DNA from 3 places in the Cruoricaptor ignavus genome. Region 2 is predicted to be linked to each of the others. Evidence: riboswitches for the same ligand, from Rfam matches in the RefSeq annotation. Region 2 holds a riboswitch; each other region holds the start of a gene.

Region 1 (6,292 bases), 360 kb from region 2:
ACCTCCGCACGCACGAGGCACTGCGGAGTGAGGTTGGAGAGGATGTTCATCACCACCTGAAGCGACTGCTTTTCCTCGTCAGAAAATTCCTCGGATGCCTGAATTTCTACCTCCAAAGTACTGCCGATGCGCTCCAGGCAGGTATTGATAAAGTTGGCACCCATTGAATCCTTCGTATCGAAACTAACTTTAAGTTGGTAATAATCAGCCAGCTCCGTGGTTTTATCGATAAGTTCTATATCGAGAATTCCGCCGCCGCGCCTGCGCATATTAGCGGTGATAGGATCGGTAGCCTCAAAAAGTTTTTGCTTTAAATTTCTATGAAAAAAATCGCTAAGCTTCGCTGCACTAGTATGGAAAATAAAATGCGTGTGCCCCAGTTTGGTGGTGCCGAGAATCTCGGTGCGGAAGCCGCCCCGCTCCAGCCAGAATTTCGCTGCTTTGGATGCCGCTGCCACTACGGAGCTCTCCTCCACGGCCATCGGCAGAGCCATTAATTTCCCGTCAATCAAGAAGTTAGGGGCTATGCCATAAGGCATATAAAAATTGGACACGGTATTTTCTGAAAACTCATCGTGAAGTTTCTGAAGGCTTTCGTCTTCGTTCCAATATTGTTTGAGGATATTCGTAAACTCCTGGTTTCCTGACAGATATTCATTAACAATGATATCGATCTTCTGCTCCTTGCTAAGTTTGGAAAAACCCTGAACCGGCTTGTGCGTCATCTCTGTTTGGTTAAAAATTAATTCTGACTAAAAAATTTAAACTGAAACCTTAAATTTCCTTTCTCTGATCATCTGTGCGATTTTCAGCATATCCTCGCCAATCAGGCGGTCGTCTTCAAGTTTTGGCACTTCGCTACGGATGATTTCAAAATTCTCCTCGATGAGCGGCGAGGATTTTGAGGGCCTTCGAAATTCCAGCCCCTGCGCGGCGAACATCAGTTCTACGGCAAAAATATTCACGAGATTGTCCAGAACCCTGTGGAATTTCCTGCCGGAGATGCTGCCCATCGATACATGATCTTCCTGCCCGAGGCTTGTAGGCACGGAATCTGCGGATGCCGGGAAGCAGAGCGTCTTGTTCTCCGTAACCAGCGCCGCAGAGATGTACTGGGGAATCATAAATCCGGAATTCAGCCCGGAGCTCTCGGTGAGGAGCCGCGGGAGGCCGAATTTGCCCTCGAGCAGGAGGTAGCTCCTTCGGTCTGAAATATTTCCCAGCTCTGCCGCGGCAAATGTGGCGTAATCAAGCGGCAGCGCAAGCAGCTGCCCGTGGAAATTGCCCCCGGAGATGGATTCCTCCGCACTCAGCACTATGGGGTTGTCGGTCACCGAATTCAGCTCTATTTCAGTGAGATCTCGGAGGTGGTAAAATGCATTTCTGCTGGCGCCGTGCACCTGGGGCACGCACCGGAAGGAGTACGGATCCTGCACGCGGTAGTATTCCTCATCCCTCTCCAGCTCGGTTTTTTTAAGAATTTTATGCATCCTGGCAGCCACTTTTTTGGAACCTTTAAAGGGGCGGATCTCGTGGAGCTCTTTTTTGAACGGACTGGCATTGCCGAGGTATGCCTCCAGCGACATTGCGGCGGCGAGGTCGGCAAGGTCGAGCAGATAATCCATTTTCTCCAGCCCGAGGATGGCATGCGCCAGGATAAACTGGGTACCGTTGATGAGCCCTAGCCCTTCCTTCGGCCCTAGCGTCAGCGGCTTCAGGCCGTGTTCCTGAAGAATTTGTGCTGCATCGCGGATTTCCTTGCCTTGCCAAACTTGGCCAAGCCCCAGCAGCGGCAGCACCATATGGGAGAGCGGCGCGAGGTCGCCAGATGCTCCTACGCTGCCCTGCTCCGGGATTACGGGGATGATGTCTTTCTCCAGCATTACAAGCAAGCGCTCGATCACTTCCTGCGAAACTCCCGAGAAGCCTTTGGAAAGTGCGTGGATCTTGGTAATCATCATCAGTTTAGAAAGATCTTTGCTGAGGGGCTGCCCCACCCCAACGGCGTGGGAAATGATGAGATTGTGCTGCAGCTGCGCGGTTTCCGATTCGGAGATTTTCACATCGCAGAGTGGGCCGAAGCCGGTATTAATGCCGTATACCGTACGGTCGGATTCTACGATTTCCCGCACATTCTGCTGGGATTTGAGGATTTGTTGTCTGGCTTTGTCATCCAATTTCGCCTTGTTGGGCTGCCTTAGGATTTTTAATACATCCTCAAGACTGAAAAATGCTGTACCGTAGGTCATTTTATAATGTGATTAATGAAAGGAAATTATGCAAAATAAGTTGTGAATCTGCATAATATTAATTTAACAAAAATAACATTAAATTCTGCAAAATCAAAAATCCCAGAGATATGGAACCTCACAACCATACGACAATTCCGGATTCAAGCCGAGGATTGGGCCGTATTTTGTCATACTCATACCGCAGCATTCCTTGGTATTTACTTCTCGGGACCACGCAGGAATAGGTGCCTTTATTCTGCAGCAGCTTCAGCAGGTTTACGCGTCATTTTTCAATTCGTTTCGTTTTCTTCTATCAATAAATTCGCCGGGCAAGCTTCCTCTACCAAATTCCTGCTCCAGAAACCACGCAAATTCCGTAGCCTTTTCTGTCGCTATCTCGCGAAACTGCAGCTGCAGCTTTTCCTCTGTACTTTTCGAGTTATAGTTTCTCAGCTTTTCTTCCAGCTGGCTGAATCTTGGCGGCACCCTGTCTTTCGGCCTGGAATGGATGTTGAAATCCGGGAATTTCCCGTTCACCACGATCCAAGTCGCCATAAAGTTGAAAATTTCCAACGCCGTTCTTCCGTCCACATCTTCTTCCGGCTTGTAGTGCGGCAGCTGGCTTTTCGCATATACACGCATCAGCTGCTCCCGGTTTCTCATATAATCGTAGCGGTTCTGGCTGTTGAACTTGTCTAGAATTCCCAGCATTTTCACGAATTCCATCCTTGCCAAATCCCGATGCCTCATCAGGTCTGTGCTGTAGCGGTAGCAATCTTCCAGCAGTTGCTCCGCAATTTTGTATTGCTGCTCGGCGTTCCAGTCCTCACCTTTGTTGATTTTGCTTAAAACCAAGCCTTGGTATGGCGAAAAAATCTTGACTTCCACAGCAAAGGGCGTGGAAAAATTCACATTGCCGATGATTGTTTGGCCCTGCAATTCTATGGTTAAAAGGTTTCTGTTCATTTGTTTAAATTTGTCCAAATTCTCCCGATTCTTTCAGTTGCACAATTCTGTTGCCCACAAGTTTCACCTTGTATTTCAGTGAAAGCCCTGTTGTCTTCACGGCTTCTCCACCGTCTATCCCTCTTTCCAGCACGGTTTCCCGAAGTGCGGAAAGGTATCTTCCTCTTGCTGCTACCCAGCCTGGTTTCCCTACTTCTTGGTTGATTTTTCCGATGAGTTCCTCGTTGGTCAGGGGGCGTAGTTTCGCCCGGTATTCTTCGTAAGTCATTTTTAAAAAAATTAAGTTGATTGAGAGATTAAAAAATTAAGAGATTTATGCTCATTAAGCTGCCGGAGTTTCCAGTTCGGCAAACATTTCTGCGTTTTGGATTTTCTTTTGCTCATAAAAACTGGTTTTGGTTGAAACTCATTTTTATCAGCAGGAACAGCGTATGCATCTTATATTTTGGCGATAGCCCTCATACTAAACCACCGTGGATTTTGGTCTCTCGGTTGGTGTCCGCAATTTGCGGCGCTCCTGATGATTTCTTTTGCAAACTTACGGCAGAACCTTCCCTGATTTTAATTTTGCAACATTGCAAAACTCCTACAGCTCAGTTTCGCTCTATACCTTTGTGATAGAAATTTAATCGAAAAAATTAAACCCCCTGTCAATCTGAGCAAATCTAAAACAATGTCAAACTCCACAATTCTCGGTGCAATTGCAGGCGATATTATCGGCTCGGTTTATGAACGCCGCAATCATAAAAGCAAGGAATTCCCGCTGTTTGATGAACGCGCAAAATTCACCGATGATAGCGTGATGACGCTGGCTGTAGCCGATGCCCTGATGCACGGAAAAGATATAGCCGAAACGCTGAAAGCCTACGGCAGAAAATATCCTGATGCTGGCTACGGCGGTAGATTTTCGCGCTGGATTTCTTCGGATGAAAAGACACCCTACCACAGCTTTGGCAACGGCTCTGCGATGCGTGTTTCTCCGGTGAGCTTTATAGTAAAATCTGTGGCAGAATGCCTGGAGCTTTCGAGGAAAACGGCGGAAGTTTCGCACAATCATCCCGAAGGAATTAAAGGTGCACAGGCTGTAAGTTTAGCCGGGTTTCTGGCAAAGAACGGCGCCACAAAAAACGAGATACAGGAAGAAATCGGCGAGCGTTTCGGCTACGATCTGAATTTCACCTGCGATGAAATCCGCCCGAAATATGGCTTTGATGTAAGCTGCCAGGGCTCCGTTCCGCAGGCTTTAGTGGCTTTTCTGGATGGCAGCAGCTATGAGGATACGCTGCGCAACGCCATCTCCATCGGTGGAGATTCCGATACCATAGCCTGCATTTCCGGCGGAATTGCGGCGGCTTTTTACGGCGGCATCCCTGGCGATATACGGAAATATGCACTGGGCAAACTGCCGCCCGAGCTTCAGGACATCGTGCTGGAATTTGAGGAGAGATTTTAATTGAAACTTAACCTTAATATTAACCTAAAAATTGAAACAAAATGGAAGTACACCCACCAGCCATTAGCCCCGAAGTTTACCAGATTCTGCTGGAGCCGGAAATTGATGTTTTAGCAGAACTCCGTTTAAAACTGGAGGAAATTCACAATGCTAGTGTTTATGCCGATATTTATGATTTGGATGAGGACAGCATCTACATCCATTTTTCCAAGAACCAGAAATTTGAAAACATCCTGGAAAACATCGTGCTGAACAGGGAAACTTTAACCTGGGATTTTATTTGATTAAAACTTGAAAATTGTAAATAAATTTGTAAATTAACAGAAAAAAAATTATGAATCTAGATGCATACGCTGTAGAAAGAATCAGCAAAATTATCGACTGCCAGGGCTACTGTAAATTAGGTAAAGAAGTAGAACCTGGCAGTAAACGATCTCTCAGAATTTGAATGAAAATCCACCTCATAAAAACGCCGGAGCTTCCGCAGGAATTGCTGGAGAGCGTGCACGAGCTGCTCTGCGCAGAGAAAGGCCCGATGGAATTCGTAATCTCCAAGCCAAAATGGACGGAGGATGACTTTCGGAAAGCCTGCCAGACGCCGTTTTCAGACTTGGTAACCTTTGATATCGATTCAGAATATTACCGCCAGGAATATTTCCCTGAACTTGGCTATCCGCTCAGTTGGCGGGAACTGTTCTCCCTCTGCGATCGCTCCCGCGAAATCCTGAAAATTCCGGATGATGATTTCGTAATCCTGCTTACCAACCGCCGAAATTCGATGAACTTCTTCAGCATGTTCGATACTGGCGGAAAGCGCAACGCCTTCGTGCAGTGCAGCGACTGGGAATTTTTCCTACAGGCTTCGCCGGTGTTTCCCGCGGCATACGAAACCGTGTCCAATGTGCTGCAGATCCTGATGAACTTCGACATAGAGGTGCCGCCTGAAATGAATTTCCATATGGAGCCTGTGGGCTGCATCAACGATTTCTGCGAAAACAAAACCGAAATCCTACTGAAGCTGCGTACGGCGGACATCTGCCACGATTGCTTGCAGCGCGCCAAGGCCCACGGCATCACGCCGGAAATCCTGATGCAATCGCTGGAAATTTTCGAATCCGTACGGAAGGCAATGAAGTTTGCACAAGGTTTCGTAGGAAATCTTCAACCGAAAAAACTGACGATTACGCACGATTGCAAAATCTTCATCGGCAAAGATGAAATTGAACTAAAGCCGCTGGAAAAGGTGATCTTCATACTATTCCTGCGGCACCCTGAAGGCATCGTGCTGCGCAATCTGGGAGATTACGTGCAGGAAATGAACCGCATTTACGAAATGCTCCGTTTCAACCCTGACCCTGACAGAATCGCATTTCTCGCCAATCCGAACGGTACCACCTTCCGCCCTACGAAATCCCGGCTTCACAAAAATCTGGAATCTAGGCTGGGCAAAGATTTAGCCCAGTACTACACCATCAGCGGAACACCGGGAAAGGCCTTCCGCATCGCACTGCCGCAGGATTATAGAGAGATGGAGTTTGATTTTTAATCCCCTTATTATCGAAAAAATCAACTTCACAAAACAGTCTCGTTTCACCCTCATCAGTATTGTATCATTCTAAAAATCCCGCAAAGCATCAGCCTC
Region 2 (6,292 bases):
CCGGGGCGCATTCTCGTTATGCGGCGTTCCATCAGGCCGCCGTGTTTTTCGAGGTAAACGAATTCTTCGCGCGAAGTGGTAACATCGATAAATGGCGGCTGAAACTCCATCAGCGGATCGATGTTGCGGTACAGGTCGTCTATGCTTTCGCCTTTTGTTGGCGGCACTACTTCCACAGAAAACAGCGTTTTGCCGTTGGCTTTTTTAATATGCTCAGTTATTTTCATTTCATTAAGGCTTCCTCTAATCTTTGATTTTTGAACTTTAAATGTTAATCCGCCAAGTTCGGTGCCAGCCATTTTGCCGCCAGCTCAGCATCCATATTTTTTCTTTGGGCATAATCTTCCAGCTGATCTCTGCCGATTCTTCCCACGCCAAAGTATTTGGCTTCCGGATTGCCGAAATAATAGCCGGAAACTGCGGCAGTAGGATACATCGCCATACTTTCCGTGAGGTGTACGCCGATGTTTTCCTCCACATTCAGCAGCGAAAAAATGCTGAGTTTTTCCAGATGGTCCGGGCAGGCAGGATACCCGGGCGCAGGCCGGATGCCCTTGTATTTTTCGGAAATTAAATCTTCGTTTTCCAGATTTTCGTTTTCGGAATACGCCCAGATTTTCGTGCGGATTTCCCTGTGAAGAAATTCCGCGAAAGCTTCTGCCAAACGGTCTGCCAAAGCCTTCACCATTATGGCGTTGTAATCATCGTTTTCCTGCTCAAATTTTTTCGCTAATTCTTCCGCGCCGAACCCTGCACAAACGCAGAAGGCACCTATGTAATCCTGCCTTCCGGAACTTTCCGGCGCAATGAAATCGGAAAGCGCCAGGTAGCTTTTCCCTTCGGAACGCTCGGCCTGCTGACGAAGCGTGCGGAAAATTGTCTGCGTGTTTCCGCCCAAATCCCTCACCAGAATATCATCCCGATCATTGGAATTGGCAGGGAAAATGCCGTACACAGCCTTTGCCGTCAGAAGTTTTTGGCTAATGATTTCGCCGAGCATTTTTTGAGCATCCGCGAAGAGTTTCGTGGCTTCTTCCCCCACGATTTCATCTTCCAGAATCTGAGGAAATTTCCCGAAAAGCTGCCAACTTCTGAAGAAAGGCGTCCAGTCGATAAACCCCACCAAATCCCCAAGGTTCTGATTTTCAATTGTTTGTACGCCTAATTGCTTCGGCTCAGAAATCTCGGCATTTTCCCAATCGATTTGGAATTTATTTTCGCGCGCCTTTTCTATCGAAACATATTTTTTCTCCACCTGACGGTTCAGGAAATTTTCCCTGAACTCAGCGTACTCCATTTTCAGCTCCGCAACGAATTGCCCACTGTTCTCACCAAGAAGCGCCGTGACAACGCCCACAGAGCGCGAAGCATCAGCTACATGCACCACGGCATTTTTATAGCTTGGGTCTATTTTCACGGCGGTGTGCGCCTTGGAAGTCGTGGCACCGCCTATCATCAGAGGAAAATTCAGGTTCTGCCGTTCCAGTTCGCTCGCTACGAAAACCATTTCATCAAGGCTCGGTGTGATGAGCCCGCTCAGCCCGATGATGTCCACCTTTTCCCGCACTGCCGTTTCCAGAATTTTTTCCGCAGGTACCATTACGCCCAGATCCACGATTTCGTAATTGTTGCAGCCCAGCACCACGCTCACTATGTTTTTCCCAATATCGTGAACATCGCCTTTCACAGTAGCCATCAAAATTTTCCCGTTTGATTTTTCGTCCGCGCTTTTTTCTGCTTCGATGAATGGCTGCAGGTATGCCACGGCTTTCTTCATCACCCTTGCCGATTTTACAACCTGCGGTAGAAACATCTTTCCGCTGCCGAATAAATCGCCTACGACGCTCATCCCCGTCATTAGCTGATTTTCAATCACTTCCAGAGGCCTCGCAGAATTTTGGCGGGCTTCTTCCACATCTTCTTCGATGAATTTATCGATACCCTTCACCAAAGCGTAAGTAATTCTTTCCTGAAGATTTTCCCTTCGCCATTGCAAATCTTCCGTGGTGGTTTTCTTCGCGGATTTGTTTTTTTCGGAATAATCCAGCAGTCTTTCCGTAGCATCCGCCCTCCTGTCCAGAATTACATCTTCCACCAGCGCCAGCAAATCGGGCGGAATTTCGTCGTACACTTCCAGCATTGCAGGGTTTACGATTCCCATATTCATCCCTGTCTTTATCGCGTGGAACAGGAAAACCGAGTGCATCGCTTCGCGGACTCTGTCGTTTCCGCGGAACGAAAAAGATACATTGGAAACGCCGCCGGAAACCGAGACATACGGCAGATTTTCGCGCACCCATTTTGTAGCTTCGATGAAGTCCAGCGCATTCCTCCGGTGCTCCTCCATCCCCGTCGCCACTGGGAAAATGTTCAAATCGAAGATGATATCCTGAGGCGGAAAATTTACTTTCTCGGTGAGGATTTCGTAAGACCTTTTCGCGATTTCGATGCGCCTTTCAAGGTTGTCCGCCTGACCTATCTCATCGAAAGCCATCACGATTAATGCCGCGCCATAGCGTTTCACGAGCTTTGCCTGGCGGATGAATTCTGCTTCGCCGCCTTTCAGCGAGATGGAATTTACCACCGCTTTTCCCTGGACCACTTTCAGCCCGGCTTCGATGATTTCCCATTTTGAAGAATCTATCATTATCGGGATTCTCGCAATGTCCGGCTCCGCGGCTACCAGGTTCAGGAATTTTACCATACAGTATTGGCCGTCCAGCATTCCGTCGTCAAAATTCACATCCAGGATCTGGGCACCGTTTTCTACCTGATGCCGCGCGATTTCCAACGCTTCTGCAAAATTTTCTTCCTTAATGAGCCGCAGGAATTTTTTAGAGCCTGCCACATTTGTTCTTTCCCCTACATTGATGAAGTTGGATTCTGGCGTGATGATGAGTGGTTCCAGCCCGGAAAGCTTCATCGGGCGGAAATCTGTTCTGTAATTATATTCTGCCATTTTTGGACTAGCTCAAAATTGTTTGCGGAATTTTTCTCGGTTCAAAATCTTTCACTACATCGGCAATCGCAGCGATGTGAGCAGGCGTAGTACCGCAGCATCCGCCCACAATATTCACGATGCCGCGCTCCGCATAGTCCTTCACCTGCATTGCCATAGCCTCCGGCGATTCATCGTAGCCGCCGAAAGCATTGGGCAGGCCAGCATTTGGATAGGCGGAAATGTAATAACCCGACTGATTGGCGAGGGTTTCCAGATAAGGCGTGAGCTGCTTTGCGCCCAGTGCACAATTGAAACCGACGCTAAGCAAATCGTGGTGCGAAACGGAAATAAGGAAGGCTTCAGCGGTTTGTCCGCTAAGCGTTCTGCCGGAAGAATCTGTGATGGTACCGGAAACCATTACAGGAATTTTCGCACCGCTTTCTTCCTGGATTTCATCTATGGCGAAAAGTGCAGCCTTGGCATTCAGCGTATCAAAAATGGTTTCCACCAGAAGAATATCGGCGCCGCCCTCCATCAAAGCCTTGGCTTGCTGCTTGTAGGCTTCGCGAAGCTCATCGAAGGTAATGGCGCGGAAGCCGGGGTCGTTCACATCAGGGCTAAGGCTCGCCGTCTTGTTCGTAGGGCCTATGGAGCCTGCCACGAACCGGGGCTTCGCAGGATTTTTATCGTTGAATTCTTCGCAAACTTCGCGGGCGATTTTTGCAGATTGGAAATTCATTTCCTGAACGAAATCTTCCATCCCATAATCTGCCATTGCTATGGTGGTGGCGCTGAATGTGTTGGTCTCGATGATGTCCGCGCCTGCTTCCAAATATTCTCTGTGGATTGCCGCGATAATTTCCGGCCGGGTAAGAGAGAGCAGATCATTATTGCCCTTCAAAGGCTTTTCCCAATCTTGGAAGCGTGCGGAGCGGTAATCGTCTTCATCCAGCTTATAGCGCTGGATCATCGTTCCCATAGCACCGTCCAGAAGCAGGATTCTTTCACCAAGAGAGCGGTAGAGTTCGGCTTTACGGTTCATTTCAAACAAACATTTAATCATTGAAATTCGCCGGAAAAAGCCCAGAGGAAAACTGCGTTCTCGGTTATCTTTCCTAAAATTTTTAGGTAGAATTTAGCACCTTCTCAATCCTGAGGGTTGCTAAGGCTTCGCAGGGTCTATTCCCTCAGCCTTTCCTGATAACTTCAATGTTGTGAGCTGCAAATATAGTTTTTTTCGGTATAAAATTCATTTGCATAAAAATTTTGAAAAAACTTTATCTTCGTAAAATAATTGAGCCAAAATATGATTGCAGAACGGCAAAGATTGCAGGATGACGCGTGGAAAACCTGGGGGCCTTATGTGAGCAACAGACAGTGGGGAAATGTGCGCGAAGACTATAGCGCCGATGGAAATGCGTGGGATTTCACGGGGCATAATACCGCGAAAAGCTACACCTACCGATGGGCGGAGGAAGGCATCGCAGGGATTTCTGATAACAAGCAGCGGCTGTGCTTTGCCTTCAGCTTCTGGAATAAAAATGATGAGATGCTGAAGGAGCGCTTCTTCGGGCTGAGCAACCACCAGGGGAACCACGGCGAAGATTTGAAGGAAATTTTTTACTATCTGGACAGTTCGCCCACACATTCATATATGAAGATGCTCTACAAGTACCCCATCGGTGCCTTCCCTTATGAGAAGCTGGTTCAGGAGAATTTGTCGCGCAGCAGAAAGGACCCGGAATTTGAAATTATCGACACGGGAATCTTCGATAATGATGAATATTTCGACCTGGAAATCGAATATTGCAAGGTGGACCCGGAAGACATCTTCATCCGCCTTTCCGTGCACAACCGCAGCGAAAGGGATGCACCGCTGGTAATACTGCCAACAATCTGGTACCGAAACAATTGGAGGTGGGGCTACAATTCTTACAAGCCGAATTTTTTCGAGAAAGAGCGGGGCATCATCGGAATTGAGCATAATGATATGGCGGTGCGAAATTTCTACTCGAGAAGCCGTGGTGCAGAGAGCCTTTTCTGCGAGAACGAAACCAACCCAGAAGCGATATACGGCGAACCAAGGCAGGAAGGATTTTTCTACAAAGACGGCATTAATAACCACATTCTCTTCGGTGATGATTCCGTAAATCCTGAAAAATTCGGGACGAAGGCTTGCTTTGCAATCGAGCAAGTGATAAAGACCGGGAGCTCTGAAATCTTCGATTTCAGGATCAGTCCTCACGATATTTTTCCGGATGCCTTCTACGATTTCGATGAAATTTTCGAGAAGAGAAAAAACGAGTGCCAGGAATTTTACGCGGAAATTCAGCAGGATATAGCAAGCGATGATGAGCGGAATGTGCAGCGGCAGGCTTTCGCAGGCTTGCTCTGGAACAAGCAGTTTTACCATTACAAAGTTTCCAAATGGCTGAAGGGCGACCCAAATTTTTCAATTGAGCGGGATTTTGAAAGCTTCGTGCGGAATAAGGACTGGGAGCACCTTCACAACAAGGACATCATTTCGATGCCAGATAAATGGGAATATCCGTGGTATGCCACTTGGGATTTGGCGTTTCACTGCGTGCCTTTTGCCTTGATTGATGGCAATTTTGCCAAAGAACAGCTGAGACTGCTGACGAAGGAATGGTATATGCGGCCGAACGGACAAATGCCGGCCTACGAATGGAACCTGAGCGATGTGAATCCGCCAGTTCACGCCTGGGCAACCTTCCGCGTTTTCAAAATTGATGCGAAGCTTTCCGAAAAGCCGGATTATTTCTTCCTGGAAGCCGTTTTCCAAAAACTTTTGCTGAACTTCACCTGGTGGGTAAACCGGAAAGATAAGCGCGGCGAAAATATTTTCGGCGGCGGATTTTTAGGACTGGATAACATTGGTGCCTTCGACCGAAATATGGAACTGCCCGACGGACAGCACCTAGAGCAAGCCGACGGCACAAGCTGGATGGCGATGTTCGCGCTCAATATGATGCGCATCGCAATGGAGCTCTCCCTGTACAACCCAGTGTACGAAGATATGGCGATAAAATTCTTCGAGCATTTCCTCTACATCGCTCAGGCAATGAACAAATTGGGCGATAAAGACGGGCTGTGGAACGAGGACGACGGCTTTTTCTACGACCTTATTCAGCTGGAAAACGGCGACGCCATTTCGCTGAAACTGCGGAGTATGGTAGGCCTCATCCCGATGTTTGCCGTGGAAGTCATCAGCCACGAAATGCTGGAGAAACTTCCGAACTTTAAAACCAGGATGGACTGGGTGCTGCGCAATAAGCCAGAACTTGCGGAGCTGGTATCCAACTGGCAGGTTGAGGGCGAAGGAAAGAAGCA
Region 3 (6,292 bases), 230 kb from region 2:
ATGAAGTAGCAATAGCAGGCGGAGTTTCTGCAAATTCCGAACTGAGGGCTGCAATGAAGGAAAATCAGCAAAAATTGGGGTGGGAAATTTACATCCCGAAATTTGAATACACCACCGATAATGCTGCGATGATTGCTATGGTTGCCCAGTTGAAATTTGCCCGAAGAGAATTTGCAGATTTGGAAGTTTCAGCCACTGCACGCTATGATTTTGCTAAAGATTTTGAAAATTAATTACTGATGAAATTATTTGTCGGAAGCATTTTTCCGGAAATCGAAATCAATAGTGATGAGCAGCACCACATCTCAAAAGTTTTGAGAATGAAGGCTGGCGAAGAAATCCACATCACCGATGGGCAGGGCAATTTGGCAAAAGGCAGTTTAATTTTCGAAGGGAAAAAAGCAACGCTTCAAAACCCTGAAATCTTTCAAAATCTTCCGGATTTTTCGACGAAGCTACACATCGCCATTGCACCAACGAAAAACATCGACCGTACCGAATTTTTCGTGGAAAAAGCCACAGAATTAGGCATTTCGGAAATCACCTTCCTTCTCACAGAAAAATCCGAACGGAAGATTCTAAATTTGGAACGCATTGAAAAACAATGCATTGCAGCATCCAAGCAGAGCCTGCGCTTTCATTTCCCGAAAATCAACGGGCTTGTAAAACTTTCAGATTTCGTGCAAAATCTCCCACCGGAAAACTCCTTCGTATGCCACTGCCACGAAAATTTGGAACGACTTGATTTATCGGAAATCCCTCATTATCAAAGCCTTACATTTCTCATCGGTCCTGAAGGCGATTTTTCCGAGAAGGAAATTTCTCTGCTAAAATCTCACGGCATAAAATCTGTAAGCCTTGGCAAACAGCGCCTTCGCACAGAAACCGCGGGCATTTTCCTTGCCGGTTGGAATTATAAGAATTTTAATGATAAATAATATGTGGTAGGCGGCGAAAAGCTGGCACACACAAAAAACGCAACGAACAAACGCCCTACTCTTTCACCACTTTTTTCGTGGACGATTTTCCATTGCTGAAATCTGCTTTTAGCAAGTAAATTCCTTTCGGTAAATTGCTGATATTTAGAACATTATGATTTTGTTCAACTAATTTTTTACCATCCCAACTGAAAAGTGCCACCTTCTCTATTTTCTCAGTGCTCTCCACTTTTACTACATCCTTCACGGGATTTGGATAAATGGAAAACTTGCCCTGCGAAATTTCATCGGTACCCATAATTACCGTGGTGTAAACGGCGGAAGTAAAGCCGCTGCTTAACCCGTTGCTGCATTTCGCCTGCACAAAGGCTTCGTAGCGGTAGCCATCCATCAGGTCTGCCCTTGTGTCTTTCGGCTCTCCGCTTACCTCCTGCAGTTTTTCATCCATCAGGCCTGCGTAGGTGTTGTATCTGCCCCAAAGCGTTTGCCACTGCGTTGTCGCCGGCTCATCCTTCCATTCCAAAGTTACCTTCGTACCGCTTTGCTCGGTGATTTTTAGGTCGTAGGGTTGTGCGCATTTTTCAGCGTTGGAAGGCGCATTCTGAAGATACATCGAAATCGGGAAATAGCCCTGTTTTCCTACAAACTTAGCATCCGGCACATCTATCTTCACTGTGTGATTTCCAGGGGAAAGATTGCCCAGATGGATTTCGCGGTTCGGAATCAAATCTCCGGGGCACCAGTTGCTCCAGCTTACCCATCGTCTCAGTGTACGTGGCGAAGAGCTGTAAATTCCGTTGCCCTGCGTATTATAAACCCTAAAATCTTCGCAGCTTTTTCCGCCGGGCGTAAACTCCATCACCAGCTGATTGTCCACATAAACGAAGTGCTTCCTGCGGTTGTATTCTTCGCCGCCGCTGTTTGCACCGTGGTTGGAAATTATTAAGTGAAGCCTGGCATCATTCATAGGCTCCTGAAGCGTAAAATTCACAATTCTAGTGGTTTGCCCCTCTACATCCGTGGCGTTGTAATTATTCAGATATTTCCTGTACTGAAGTGGCAGCAGAGCATTTTGCCCAACCGATTGAAATGGCTGAGACGATACAAACTCCAAATCTCCGCGGAAAACATCCGTTCTTCCAGCGCAGCCTGCCACCTGAGAATTCGCCGCTTCAGAATAGCCATCAGCACGAAATTCAATCCAGAAATCATAAAGAGCGGCAAGCTTCGCATCGTGCACAATCTGTGATACATTATCCACCTGAAAGCTGTACGGCACTTCGTTCGGCATCTTGTTTTTGTTCATAAACGGCGTGATGAACCTGCCGATTTCTATGCGCTGCACCTGCTGATTTTCCCAGGTATAAGTGCGGAGACCTTTCGGAACCAGCGCCAAATTCACACCGGCAATCCTGTCATAATTATCGCAGGCTGCCTTTATTTTCACATTCATTTTCAGGCCGTTGCCAAACTGCGCGATTTCTTCCGAGGAAAGTTTTCGGGAAATAATATCCCTCTCATAGCCGTGAATGCGGATGGCACCAGCCGGAATTTGCGAAAATGCTTCGGGCGGTAGCTGCTGCCCTTCGCCAAGATAGTGGTACATACTATAGAAAGGCACATCTTCGAACACCCTCACGGTTTGTGCGGGCGCTAAGTTTGTTGCGACATGTATCACAACTATTGCAGCAGATAATTTTAACTTCATATTGTTGCAAATAAGGCAACAAACTTAAAGGATTACTGCGAAAAATGCAAGAAAAAAACTAATCAGAAATAAAAAAAATCCTGGAATTTCCAGGATCAGCAGAAAGGAAGGGATTCGAACCCTCGATACGGTTACCCGTATACTACCTTTCCAGGGTAGCCTCTTCAACCACTCGAGCACCTTTCTTTGTGGTTTGCAAAAATAGGAATTTTTTTCTATCCTGGCAAAGTTTTATTCCGAGATTTCGCCGCAGAGGTTTTTTGCAAAATTTTCTGCAAAACTACCAGTGTACTGAGGATTATCGAGAATGTGCATAGCTTTGGTAATAGCCGCTTCCGCAGTGAGATCTCCACCGCTGATGGCACCTAATTTCGTAAAAACATTGCTGTTTTCATACTTGCCGAACGAAATTTTCCCGGAAACACATTGGCTGATCACCACCACATCAATATTTTTCATCCGAAGTTTTCGCAAAGTCTCCGCGGTTTTTCCGTCATTCGGTACCGTTCCGGAGCCGTAAACTTGCAGTATCAACACGCGAAGCTGAGGCAGCGAAAGTAAAATTTCCAAGTCCATCCCTGGAAAAATGCGCCAGAATACCACCCCTTCGGCAAGATGCGCATCTACCGAAAACGCCTTCCTCTGCTGCCCTCGGTACAGCGCCTCTTTCACAACATTCAGGTGTACGCCGCTCTGCCCGAGCGCCGGCCAGTTCGGGCTTTGGTAGGCATCAAAATATTCGGCAGAATATTTCAGCGAGCGGTTACCACGCAACAACTTGTATTCAAAATAAAGTGCAACTTCCTGAATTACAGCGTCTTCGTTATCGTAAAGAGATGCGTAGTAAATGCTCGTCAGCAGATTTTCTTTCGCATCTGTTCTTAAATCACCAATCGGCAATTGCGAGCCCGTTAAAATTACCGGTTTGCGAAGATTTTTCAGCATAAAACTCAGCGCGGAAGCAGTGTATGCCATAGTATCCGTGCCGTGGAGAATCACGAAGCCATCCGTTTCCTGATAATGTTTTTGAATTATTTCTGCAATTTCCTTCCATTCCGCAGGCCCCATATCGCTGGAATCCACCGGATTTTTGAAAGAATGGACGGCAATTTCACTTTCTATTAAACCCAGCTCGGGAAGTTTTTGGAAAATTTTCCCGAAATCAAACGGGCGGAGGCTCCCCGTTTCGTAGTCTTTCTCCATCCCGATGGTGCCGCCTGTGTAGATCAGCAGAACTTTTCTTTTCATTTTTTAAAAATACTGAAATATTTTTGCAGAATGAAATCCCAGCAGGAAATTTATGAATATTTAAAACAGTTCCTTACCGCCGAGCGGCTTGCCAAAATAGAGTTTTTCGCATCAGAAAGCTCAGATTTTGTTTTGCCCGTGCTGGAGGATGTTTACCAGTTCCGGAATGCCGCGGCGATTGTGCGTAGCGCCGAAGCCTGCGGTTTCCACAAAGTGGTGGCGATGGAGAAAAAAAATATCTTCAAGCCGAATCTGGAGGTGACCAAAGGCGCCGATACCTGGGTGGAAATCGAGCGGCTCCCGCACAGCATCACTTCACTGGAAAAAATTAAAAGGCGCGGGTACAGACTCATCGCGGTATCACCGGAGGACGATGCCGTCCCGCTGCCAGAATTTAAAATCGCCCAGCCGGCTGCCCTGATATTCGGCACCGAGTGGCAGGGTGTTTCAGGGGAATTCATTGAACTTTGCGACGAAACGCTCGCCATACCGATGTATGGTTTTACCCAAAGTTTCAATGTCTCGGTGGCTGCGGCAATCTGCTGCTACGATCTTAAACAGAAACTGATCCAGAACGGTATTGACCATAAACTCCGCCCTGAAATGCAGCTCCCTCTAAAAATCCGCTGGGCTATTAATTCCATCCGCAGCGGTGAGGAAATTTACAGACAGTTTTTAGAAAGTTGAGAGAAAATTTTCGTAGATTAAAAAAGTTTTATAAATTTGCCAAATAATCATCAGGAGATCCGCAATGGCGGACACCAACCGAGAGACCAGAATCCACGGTGGTACAGTATGAGGGCTTTGCCAAAATATAAGAAGTTTGCCTTGCGTTTTTCCTGATAAAATTTTTTTTCAATGAATGATTTTATCACGGCAGCGGCGGCAATTTCCGGCACGCAAGATTTAGATTCTAAGATTGCTCCGCAAAGTTTCCAATTAAGTTTTGAGATTAATGATGAGCTGGTCTGGGTGGAATTCCGGCAGAGCGGGAATACTTTTGTCGGCGAGTTTCTGAACATCTTCCGAGGTGCTGCTTTTGAGACAAAATTTGAGGCAAAAAATCACGGAGCTGGCTCACTTTCGGACGAGAAACTCATTCAGGCAGCGGAGAAACATTTCAACTATTTTAATGTATTTCGAAGTGCTGGCGCGGAGGCATTATTTACACAAAATTTCTGTCCGCTGAGGAAGCGCGCGCTGCGGAGGCACCGCCCGAATTTTGATTATGTGAAATATTTCCTTTCCGAAGGAAATTTCGACTTGAAATCTTACGGCGCGAGGGCAAACGCAAGCTGGTACCGACTGTATGCCCAGTGCCTGCGCGGCCCGGAGGAGTACAGGCGTGCCACTGCGCTGAGCAGCTATTCCGCAAAGAGCGCTTAAGCATTTTGCAAAAAAAAAGCTGCATTACTGCAGCCTCTTTTTATTTGTTGATTTTCAAATCTTTCCCCGCGATGTCTTCCCAGCGATAGTAGTGGAAGGTGCGGTCGGTACTCATCACCACAAACATACCGTGGCGGAATTTATCATTCAGCGGAATGCTAACCATATCGGAGCCGTCGCTCTCCTGCGCTGCCACTTTTACTACTTTCAGCAGTTCCTGCCTGTTGCCCTCCCTGCGGAAGATATGGAATTTATTGGCTCCCTGATCGGAGACCAGGATGTAGCCAGTTTTGGGCCCGGTCTTGTAGATCGATATTCCTTCGTGATCGGATGCGAAACCAGTCTGAGCAAACAGGTTCAGTTCCTCGTTGCCTTTAGCAGGATCGGCGTGGTATTTTCTAACGCCCACCTGCTCGTCGGAGTAATAGATGAAGCCGTTTTCATTATCTACCGCGATGGACTCTATCTCCTTTTTGCCGCTGTATTTTCCAAATTTCCGAACCAAATCGGCTTTTACTACGCCTCTGCCATCATCCTCCAGGAGGTATTGCCAAAGGTATCCCTCAGCAGGACCCGTCTTCCTCCCTACAATGGCGTAAATTTTCCCGTCGGGGGCGGTGTATAATGCGATGCCCATAAGATCGCGGAAGCCTTCGCCAGCCTCGCCTTCGAAAACAGGTATACCGCCGCCGTCCACCGCCTTCATATCCGGAAGAGAGAAAATGCGCAGTTTGTGTGTGAGCCGCTCGGTAGTTACCGCGATGTCTGTCGGTCTACCATTGATTTTCAAGCCGTAGGCGATGTCTACATTATTTGGCCGCTGTAGTCCGGAAACGGTAAGCTCAGGAATAATCCTCCCCTCCAGATCGAAAACGAAGAGCGCACCGTCCTTATCCTTATCTGTGCCTACAATCAGGCTTTTGGACGGGTCTTTTTTATTAATCCAAATGGCGGGGTCGTCCGTATCGTGCTTTACTGGCTGGGTAATGACGGCAGGCTGTATCACCTCTTC

Evidence for each region. A riboswitch is a leader RNA that binds a small molecule or an ion and turns the genes downstream of it on or off. The one in region 2 is predicted to bind S-adenosylmethionine.
Region 1: another riboswitch for S-adenosylmethionine. It lies ahead of IMZ16_RS03245 (hypothetical protein); the one in region 2 lies ahead of IMZ16_RS05035 (homocysteine S-methyltransferase family protein).
Region 3: another riboswitch for S-adenosylmethionine. It lies ahead of IMZ16_RS03855 (hypothetical protein); the one in region 2 lies ahead of IMZ16_RS05035 (homocysteine S-methyltransferase family protein).

Annotation. Positions count from the first base shown of each region.
Region 1 is NZ_CP063145.1:694,966-701,257, forward strand. Features, by position in the region: gene IMZ16_RS03230 (hydroxymethylglutaryl-CoA reductase, degradative) at 1-725, opposite strand, end outside; gene hutH (histidine ammonia-lyase) at 762-2,249, opposite strand; gene IMZ16_RS03240 (hypothetical protein) at 2,508-3,197, opposite strand; gene IMZ16_RS03245 (hypothetical protein) at 3,202-3,465, opposite strand; SAM-I-IV-variant riboswitch at 3,629-3,726, opposite strand; gene IMZ16_RS03250 (ADP-ribosylglycohydrolase family protein) at 3,871-4,650, shown strand; gene IMZ16_RS03255 (hypothetical protein) at 4,692-4,934, shown strand; gene IMZ16_RS03260 (hypothetical protein) at 5,099-6,196, shown strand.
Region 2 is NZ_CP063145.1:1,052,707-1,058,998, forward strand. Features, by position in the region: gene metF (methylenetetrahydrofolate reductase [NAD(P)H]) at 1-227, opposite strand, end outside; gene metH (methionine synthase) at 272-2,959, opposite strand; gene IMZ16_RS05035 (homocysteine S-methyltransferase family protein) at 2,967-3,983, opposite strand; SAM riboswitch class I at 4,045-4,148, opposite strand; gene IMZ16_RS05040 (MGH1-like glycoside hydrolase domain-containing protein) at 4,248-6,292, shown strand, end outside.
Region 3 is NZ_CP063145.1:823,038-829,329, forward strand. Features, by position in the region: gene tsaD (tRNA (adenosine(37)-N6)-threonylcarbamoyltransferase complex transferase subunit TsaD) at 1-233, shown strand, start outside; gene IMZ16_RS03830 (RsmE family RNA methyltransferase) at 240-938, shown strand; gene IMZ16_RS03835 (peptide-N-glycosidase F-related protein) at 994-2,646, opposite strand; tRNA gene IMZ16_RS03840 (tRNA-Ser) at 2,746-2,832, opposite strand; gene IMZ16_RS03845 (asparaginase) at 2,878-3,894, opposite strand; gene IMZ16_RS03850 (TrmH family RNA methyltransferase) at 3,925-4,581, shown strand; SAM-I-IV-variant riboswitch at 4,624-4,719, shown strand; gene IMZ16_RS03855 (hypothetical protein) at 4,753-5,280, shown strand; gene IMZ16_RS03860 (phytase) at 5,321-6,292, opposite strand, start outside.